DNA from 2 places in the Deinococcus aquiradiocola genome. Region 2 is predicted to be linked to the other one. Evidence: riboswitches for the same ligand, from Rfam matches in the RefSeq annotation. Region 2 holds a riboswitch; the other holds the start of a gene.
The links. Region 2 has a riboswitch for cobalamin ahead of IEY33_RS05720 (cobaltochelatase subunit CobN). Riboswitches for the same ligand answer to the same signal wherever they lie in the genome.

Region 1 (4,401 bases), on a different contig from region 2:
CCGGGGGCTGTACGGGGCTGTATGGTCCAGGGCTGTACGGTCCAGGGCTGTGCGGGTGGGGGCGGGCCGCTATCATCGGCGCGAATGAAGGCCCCCGAGTCTCCCCTGCTCACGCACGTCGTGCGTCCCGCGCACCTGGCGCTCACGTTCCTGACGACCTTCCCGCTCCCGCACGTGCTGGAGGTGCGGGACGGGGAGTTCGCGCGGGCGAGCGGGTTCTACCCGCTGGCGGGCTGGGCGGTGGGGGCGCTGGCGGCGGCCCTGCTGTGGCTGCCGCTGCCGCTGCCGGAGGGCGTGCGTGCGGCGCTGGTGCTGGCGGGCTGGCTGGCCGCGACGGGCCTGCTGCACTTCGACGGGCTGGTGGACACGTCGGACGCGGTGTTCGCCATGAAGTCCCCGGAGCGGCGCCTGGAGATCCTGCGGGACGTGCATGTGGGCGCGTTCGGGCTGGCGACGGGCGCGCTCGTGCTGCTCGCGTGGTGGAGTGCGCTGGGCGCGGTGCGGCCGCTGGAGGTGCTGGCGGCGGCGGTGCTGGCGCGCACGGTGCTGCTCGCCCCGATGAACCTCTTCCCGGCGGCGCGCGTGGATTCGCTGGGCGCACGGTCCCGCGAGGGGCACTGGCCGGTCGCGCTGCTGCTGGCGGCCCCGCTGCTGCTGCTGCCGCTCGGGCCGGTGCGGGTGCTGGTGGCGGCCGCGTCGGCGCTGGTGGCGGCGCTGCTCGTCGCTCGGTTCTGCGCGTCGCGGCTGGGCGGCGGCATCAATGGCGACGTGTACGGCGCGTGCGTGGTGGCGGCGGAGGTGGCGGTGCTGCTGTCGTTCGCGTGGGGGCGGTAGGTGCTGGACCTGTACGTGGTGCGGCACGCGGCGACCGTCCCGAACGCCGAGCGCCGCTACCCGCGCCCCGGCGAGGACGCGCCGCTCAGCAGGGACGGTGAGCGGCAGGCGGCCGCGCTGCGCCTGCCGCGCGCAGGAACGGTGTACGTGTCGCCCGCGCGGCGCTGCCTGCAGACGGCGGCCCTGGCGGGCTGCGGGGACGTGCGGGTGACGGGAGAGCTGCGCGAGGCGGAGTTCGGGGTGATGGCGGGCCACACCTGGGCGGAACTGGAGGCGCGGTACGGCGCGGCCCCGGCCCGCTGGACGACGGCCCTCGGGGACCCGCGCGGCACGGACGGCCCGCCCGGCGGGGAGAGCGGCGCGGCCTTCCACGCCCGCGTGCAGGGCTGGCTGGACACCCTGCCGCCCACCGGGACGGCCGTGGCCTTCACGCACCTGGGGCCGCTGCTCGCCGTGCTGCGGCTCACGGTGGGCCTGCTCGCGGCCGAAGCGCCGACCGGCACGGCCGCGCACCTGCGGAGGGCCGGGACCGCGTGGTGGCTGGTGTCGCTCGCGCCGGGCACGTGACGCGCTCCGCGCCGGAAGCATGACGCGCTCTGCGCCGGAAGCGTGACGCGGAAGGTGCCGGGCGCGGACGCGTGCTACCCTCCGTGTACCTGAAGCCCGCCTCGCGGGACTGGAACGCGGCCCGAAGGCCCGCCAGTTGGGGAAGTCCGGTGAGATTCCGGCGCTGTTCCGCAGCGGTATTGGCGCCTCGCGCCTCAGCCCGAATGCCAGTCAGGCCGGGCCGTCCACCCAGGACGGCCACCTCTCGTACACAGGGGGATTCGGGGGAACTGGACCTGTCATGCCGCGTCCGCCCTGGCCCACGCCCGGGCGGTTTTTCGTGCGCCGTCCGGGCGAGCATCCACGCACGCCGGAGTCCATCATGTCCACCCGCACCATCCTTAACCCCCGCCCGCTGCCCGTACGCACGGCCGCGCTCGCGGCCACGCTGCTGCTCGGCGCGGCGCACGCCACGCACTACCCGCTGACCGTCACGGACGACCTGGGCCGCAAGGTCACGCTCACGCACGCCCCGAAACGCATCGTGGCGATGCTGCCCAGCCACACCGAGACGCTCTTCGCGATCGGGGCGGGCGCGCAGCTCGTCGGGGTGGACAGGTTCAGCAACTACCCGAAGGCCGAGACGGCCGCCCTCCCGAAGGTGGGGAGCGCGTACGCGCCCAGCCTGGAAGCGATCATCGCGCTGAAGCCGGACCTGGTGCTGGCGGACGAGTCGGGCGGGTCGCGCCTCACCGAGAAGCTCGCGGCGGCGGGCCTGAACGTGTACGGCGGGACGGCGCAGTCGTACACCGAGGTCTTCCAGAAGATCGCGGTGCTGGGTCAGCTCACGAACCACGAGGCGGGCGCGACGCGGCTCATCACGTCCATGCGCACCGACCTGAACGCGACGACGGCGGCGCTGCGCGGCGTGCCGAAGGTCAGCGCGTACTACGAGGTGTCGCCCGCGCCGTACTCGGTGGGGCCGGACAGTTTCATCGGGGTGCTGCTGCAGAAGGCGGGCGGCATGAACGTCGTGCCGGGCGGCCTGGGCGACTTCCCGAAGATCTCGCCGGAACTGGTCGTCAAGGCGAACCCGTCCGTGATGATCGGTCTGACCGTGCAGGACGCGCGGAACCGTCCCGGCTGGGCGTCGCTGCAGGCCGTGAACGCGGGCCGGGTGTACCAGCCGACGCCGGAGGAGATCGACGCCCTGTCGCGTCCCGGTCCGCGCCTCCCGGTGGCCCTGAGGGTCCTGGCGCGCCTGCTGCACCCGGAGCGCTTCTGATGCCCGACGAAGGCACCGCTCCTCTGATGCCCGACGAAGGCAACGCCCCAACGCCCGACGGGGACACCGCGCAGCGGCGCGAGGAGGCCATGGCGCAGCTCACCGCGCAGCGCGACGCGCACCGCAAGCGGGACGGCCTGACGCGCGGACGGCGGGGCCTCGTGATCGTGAACACCGGGAACGGCAAGGGCAAGACGACCGCCGCGCTTGGTCTGATGCTGCGAGCGCACGGGCGCGGGCTGCGCGTCAAGCTGTTCCAGTTCATCAAGCACGAAAACGCGAAGTTCGGGGAGCACCGCTCGCTGGAGGCGCTCGGCGTGCCGTTCGCGGGGCTGGGCGACGGGTTCACGTGGCGCTCGCAGGACCTGGAGAACAGCGCGGCGATGGCGGCGGCCGGGTGGGCGCTCGCGCGGGACGCGATCCTGAGCGGCGAGCACGACATGGTGGTGCTGGACGAGTTCACGTACGCTCTGAAGTACGGCTGGGTCGCGTGGAGCGACGTGCAGGCGGCCCTGGACGCGCGTGACGAGGGCGTGCACGTCGTCGTGACGGGGCGCGGGGCGCTGCCGGAACTGGTGTCGTACGCGGACACCGTGACCGAGATGCAGCCGGTGAAGCACGCCTACGAGGCAGGCATCGGCGCGCAGGCGGGCATCGAGCACTGATGCGCCTCCCGCGCTCCTCCCGGCGCGTGCTGCTGCTGGCACTGGCGCTCGACGCGCTGGGCGAGCCGCCCACGGCCGTCCACCCGGTCGCGTGGATGGGGTCGTTTCTCGGGCGGGCGCGGCGGGCGTGGCGGGCCGTCACGCCGGGCGCGCAACTGCTGGAGGGCGGGGCGGGCTGGGCGGCCGGTGCGGCCCTCGCGGCGGGCGCGGGCACGCTGGCCGGGCGGCTGCCGTGGCCGCTGCAGGCGGCGGTCCTCAAGACGCTCCTGAGTCGCCGTGCGCTGTTCGCGGCGGCAGGCGAGGTGTGCGCCGCACTGGAGGCCGGGAACCTGCCGGGGGCGCGGCGGCTCCTGTCGTGGCATCTCGTGAGCCGGGACACGTCGGACCTGACGGCGGGCGAGGTGGCGGCGGCCGTCATCGAGAGCGTGTCGGAGAACCTGTCGGACAGCGTGGTCGCGCCGACGGTCGCGTACCGGCTGGGCGGCCTGCCGCTCGCCGCAGCGTACAGGCTCACGAACACGGCGGACGCCATGTGGGGCTACCGCACGCCGCCGCTGGAGTTCGCGGGCAAGGTCGCGGCGCGCGCCGACGACCTGCTGAACCTGCTGCCCGCGCGCGTCACGGCCGGGTGCGCGGTGCTCGCGTGCGTGCCCGCGCGGCTGGACGGTGCGGGCGCGTGGCGGGCGTGGCGGCGGGACGCGCGCCTCACGAGCAGCCCGAACGCGGGGCACCCGATGGGCGTGTTCGCGGGGGCGCTCGGCGTGCGGCTGGAAAAGCGCGGCGTGTACGCGCTGAACGCGGCGGGCCGGGAGGCGACGGTGGACGATGTGCGGCGCGCCCTGCGTCTGGCACGCTGGACGCTGGCGTTCGCCGTACCGCTGCTGCTGGTCCCTCTGCCCCGCTGGCCGGGTGCTGGGCAAAGGCAGGGGGCCGGGCGTGCCTGAGGCGCTGCAGCCGCTGCTGGCCGGCGTCCCTCACGGCGGGCCGGGCCGGGGACCGTTCACGGGCACGGACTTCAGCGTGAACACGAACCCCTTCGGCCCGAACCCCGAGCTGCTGCGGGCCGTGCGG
Region 2 (4,401 bases):
CGTGTCGTCGAACGTGCTGGCGGCCATGCTGGCCCGGCGCGGCGAGGGGGCCGTGCAGGGCTTCGTGGTGGAGGGCCCCACGGCGGGCGGGCACAGCGCCCCCCCGCGCGGGGACCGCGCCCTCGACGAACGGGGCGAACCGCGCTACGGCCCGAAAGACGAGGTGGACCTGCAGGCCCTCGCGGCGCTCGGCCTGCCGTTCTGGCTGGCGGGCGGGACGGGCTCGCCGGAAGCGCTGCGGGACGCGTGGGCGCGCGGCGCGGCAGGTGTGCAGGTGGGCACGCTGTTCGCGTACTGTGAGGAGTCCGGCCTGCGCGCGGACCTGCGCGACCGGGCGCTGCGGGGCGCTCGGCGCGGTGAGCTGCGCGTACGGACGGACCCGCACGCGTCCCCGACCGGCTTTCCCTTTAAGGTGGTGATGCTGCCCGGCACGCTCGCCGACCCGGACGTGTACGCGGCCCGCACGCGCCGCTGCGACCTGGGGTACCTGCGCGAGAGTTACGCCCGGCCGGACGGCCTCGTGGGATTCCGCTGCCCGGCCGAACCGGTCGGGGAGTACACCCGCAAGGGGGGCCGGGCGGAGGACACGCGGGGCCGCATGTGCCTGTGCAACGCGCTGCTGGCCGACGTGGGCCTGGGGCAGACGCAGCCACAGGGACCGGAGCCCGCGCTGCTCACGAGCGGCGACGACCTGCGCAGCGCAGGCCGCTGGCCGCACGGACAGGTCCCGGATTCCGGGCCGGGGCAGGACACCTCCGGGTACGCCGCCCTGGACGCCCTCCGGTACCTGCTCGACTGAGCCCCGGCCCTGGAAGTCCCGGACTGGAGACACTGGACCCGCCCGCCTTCCCCACAGAACGGATTGCAGACGGGACGTGCGCGTCCTGCTCAGGGTTCGGGGCGTGCCGTCCCTTTCAGCCGCGGCTGGAGGGGACACGCCGTGACCGCAGGTTCGCCAGGACGAACAGGCCCAGCACGATGCCGGACAGCCAGTACCCGAGGGTGGACGTGTCGAGCGTGCCGAGTGGGGCGAGCCACGCGCCGAGCGCCGTGAAGTGCGCCCCCACCCATCCGGCGAGCGTGACCGCGCCGATCACCAGGGCGAGTCCGCCGGACAGGCCGGTCACGATGAGGTTGTACCCGCGCCGCGCGCGGGGGTGTTCGAGCGCCCAGGCGTAGGCGTGCGTCATGGCCGCGCCGTCCAGCGTGTCGAGGAGCGTCATGCCGGACGCGAACAGCAGCGGCAGGCTCAGCACGGACGCGAGGCTCAGGCCCTGCTGTGACGCGCTGCCCGCCAGGCCGAGCAGGGCGACTTCGGTGGCGGTGTCGAAGCCCAGGCCCATCAGGAAACCGAGCGGCAGGACCTGCCACTGCCGGTTCACCATGCGCGTCATGGGCGCGATCAGGCGCGCGAGCAGCCCGCCGTGCGAGTGGTGCTGCTCGTGCCCGCGCCACACGCGCGGCAGCGACGCGAGGTTCACGGCGGCGACCGTGAGGAGGTACGCGCCCGCCACGAGCGGACCCACCCACCCGCCGAAGGTTTCCAGCTGGGCCTGCCGGCCGATCAGGGCCTTGCCGACGACGGCGGCCACGGCGGACAGGGCGAACACCACGCCGGAGTGCCCCAGCCCGAAGTACAGGCCCGTGCCGTGCGCGGGACGGCCGAGCAGCAGGAGTTTGCGGACGGTGTTGTCGATGACGGCGATGTGGTCGGCGTCCCAGGCGTGACGCAGGCCGAACAGGTACGCGGTGACGCCCACGCCCCACAGCAGCGGCGCGTGCAGGGCGGCAGGCACCCACAGCAGCAGGGCCAGCAGGTGCAGGGCCAGCACGACGCTCAGGTACGGGAGGCTGTGGCGGGCGCTGCGGGCGAGCGGCATCCGGAGGGCGGAGGGGTGCGGGTGGTTCGGGTCGGGGTGATGCATGACGGCTCCTGACGGTGGGGCGCGGCAGCAGAGCCGGTGCTCGACTGCCCCTGGCGCGGGGGCGGAGCGCCCTTGCGGGGCGCGTGGCGGCGAGTGAGCGACCGGACTGTGACCGTGGCGCGACCGTGCCGGACTGAACCTGACGTGCAGGCGTGACCGGACTTCCCTCTGTTCTCGCTGGGTCCGGCCGCTGGGGCGCGGGACCGTCCGTGAGTGTACACAGCTTTTCGTTTGCTATGCTCGGGCAGCCTGGTGCCCGAGTCGCCGTGCCCGTGTGGGCGCACCATAGACCGGGCTTAAAGTGGGGAAGTCCGGTGTGAGTCCGGCGCTGTTCCGCAACGGTGTGGTCTGGACCTGACAAGCGTCCCGCCCGAGCCCGAATGCCTGCCAGGTCCGCCCCCGTGTGGGGGCACCTCTCGCTGAAAGGGGGACCCGCCGTGAACCTGTCTCTTGCCGTCCTGCCGTATCCCGGCATCTTCCCTCGCCCTGTTCGCCGTGCGGTGCGCCCGTGACTGAGGGTCAGGGCGCGGCCCTGCACCGCCAGAAGGTCACGCGTGCCGACGGCCGCACCGTGAACATCGTGCAGCGGCGCGGTCACCTGTCGTACTGCTATTCCGGCTGCTGCTGCGGTCACACGGACCGCGGGTACGCGCCGCTGCCGGTGGACGCGTACAAGAACGAATGGGTGTCGCGCCGCCTGAGGAATCAGGTGCACCTGACGCGGGCGGGCTGCCTGGGGCCGTGCACGCTCGCGAACGTGGCGTCGCTGGTGTTCGACGGGCGCAGCGTGTGGTTCCACAGCGTGAACACCGAGTGGCAGGTGGGCCTGATCTACGACTACATCGAGAGCATGATCGCCGCCGACCGCTTCCTGGTGCCGCCGCCGGACCTGTCGGAGTACGTCTTCAACTTCTACGACTGGGAGTACCGCGCGCCGCAGGAGGACGCGGCGGCGCCCGTCCCGGCGGAGCAGGCGGACCTGTCGGGGATCGCGGTGCTGTCGCACGCGGACACGGACCTGCTCGCCCTGAGCCGGGCGCGCGAGGAGTTCCCGCCCGGCTTCCCGGCGCTGTTCACGCACCCGCTGCAGCGGGTACGGACGCCGGAAGCGATGCAGCTGCTGCTGGACGGCGAGCTGGGCCGCGCGGCCGTCGTGGTGCTGCGCGTGCACGGGTCGCTTTCGGGCCTGCCGGGGTTCGCGGCGCTGCAGGCGCATGCCCGCGCGCGCGGGCAGCATCTCGCGGTGGTGAGCGGCGTCGGCGAACTCGACCCGGAGTTCGCGCGGGCCGGGAACGTGCCGCTCGACGTGCTGGAGACGCTGACGCTGGCGTTCATGCACGGCGGTCCCGGCAACCTCGCGCAGGGCCTGCGCGCCCTGTCGGACCGGACGCTGCTCACGGCCTTCGGGAGCGAAGCGGCGCGCGTCACGCCGGAGCACGGCGTGTACCTGCCCGCGCTGGACGGCGCGACGCTGGAAGACTGGGCGCGTCAGGCGACGCCGGGACGGCCCACGGTGGGCGTGCTCTTCTACCGCGCGCACCTGCTGAGCGGCAACACGGCCTTCGTGGACGTGCTGCTGGACGCGCTGGACGCGGCAGGCGTGAACGCGCTCGCGGTGTTCACGTCGAGCCTCAAGGCGCAGGAGGACGGCTTCCCGCTGGCGCTCGCACCGATGCTGGGCCGGGTGGACGCGCTCGTCAGCACGCTGTCGTTCGCGCTGGGCGACGTGAACGCGGGCGGGGTGACGCTGTCGGGCGGGAACGTCACGGCGCTCGAACGGCTGGGCGTGCCGGTGATCCAGGCGGTCGCGAGCGGCATGGCGCGCGGCGCGTGGGCACTGTCGAGCCGTGGCCTGAACCCGCTGGACACCGCCATGAACGTCGCCATCCCGGAGTTCGACGGGCGGATCGTGACGGTCCCGCTGTCCTTCAAGGAGTCCACGCCGGACGGCGTGGTGTACGTGCCGGACGCGGAGCGCGCGGCGCGCGTGGCGGGCATCGCGGCGCGGCAGGCGGAGTTGCGGCACCTGCCGAACACGGACAAGCGGGTGGCGTTCGTGTTCACGAATTCCGGCGCGAAGGCCGCGTCGGTCGGGAACGCGGTGGGGCTCGACGCGCCCGCCAGCCTGCTGAACCTGCTGCGCGCCATGAAGGGCCGCGGTTACCGCCTGCCGGACCTGCCCGCGCACAGCGACACGCTGATGCACGACCTGCTGTCGCGCGGCACGTACGACGACGCGCACCCGCTCGATCCGGCCCGCGCGTACCGGTACGGCCGGGCCGAGTACCTGAAGTGGCACCGGTCCCTGCCGGACGCGCCCCGGCAGCGCATGAACGACCAGTGGGGCGAGGCGCTCGCGCTCGGGCCGAGCGTCCGGGCGGGCCGGTCACGCATCGACCGCAAGCTCGTGGCGGGCACGCCCGTCCCGGCCGGACTGACGGAACCGTGGGGGGACGCGCAGCACCACCACTTCGCG

Region 1: linked by a shared signal. The riboswitch ahead of IEY33_RS03020 (ABC transporter substrate-binding protein) and the one ahead of IEY33_RS05720 (cobaltochelatase subunit CobN) in region 2 are both predicted to bind cobalamin.

The regions. Positions count from the first base shown of each region.
Region 1 covers NZ_BMOE01000001.1:651,815-656,215, forward strand. The annotation lists gene IEY33_RS03010 (adenosylcobinamide-GDP ribazoletransferase) at 85-834, shown strand; gene IEY33_RS03015 (histidine phosphatase family protein) at 835-1,401, shown strand; adenosylcobalamin-variant (AdoCbl-variant) riboswitch at 1,528-1,618, shown strand; gene IEY33_RS03020 (ABC transporter substrate-binding protein) at 1,763-2,665, shown strand; gene cobO (cob(I)yrinic acid a,c-diamide adenosyltransferase) at 2,665-3,330, shown strand; gene cbiB (adenosylcobinamide-phosphate synthase CbiB) at 3,330-4,274, shown strand; gene IEY33_RS03035 (pyridoxal phosphate-dependent aminotransferase) at 4,267-4,401, shown strand, end outside.
Region 2 covers NZ_BMOE01000003.1:17,550-21,950, reverse strand. The annotation lists gene IEY33_RS05730 (nitronate monooxygenase) at 1-799, shown strand, start outside; gene IEY33_RS05725 (HoxN/HupN/NixA family nickel/cobalt transporter) at 915-1,925, opposite strand; cobalamin riboswitch at 2,160-2,331, shown strand; gene IEY33_RS05720 (cobaltochelatase subunit CobN) at 2,434-4,401, shown strand, end outside.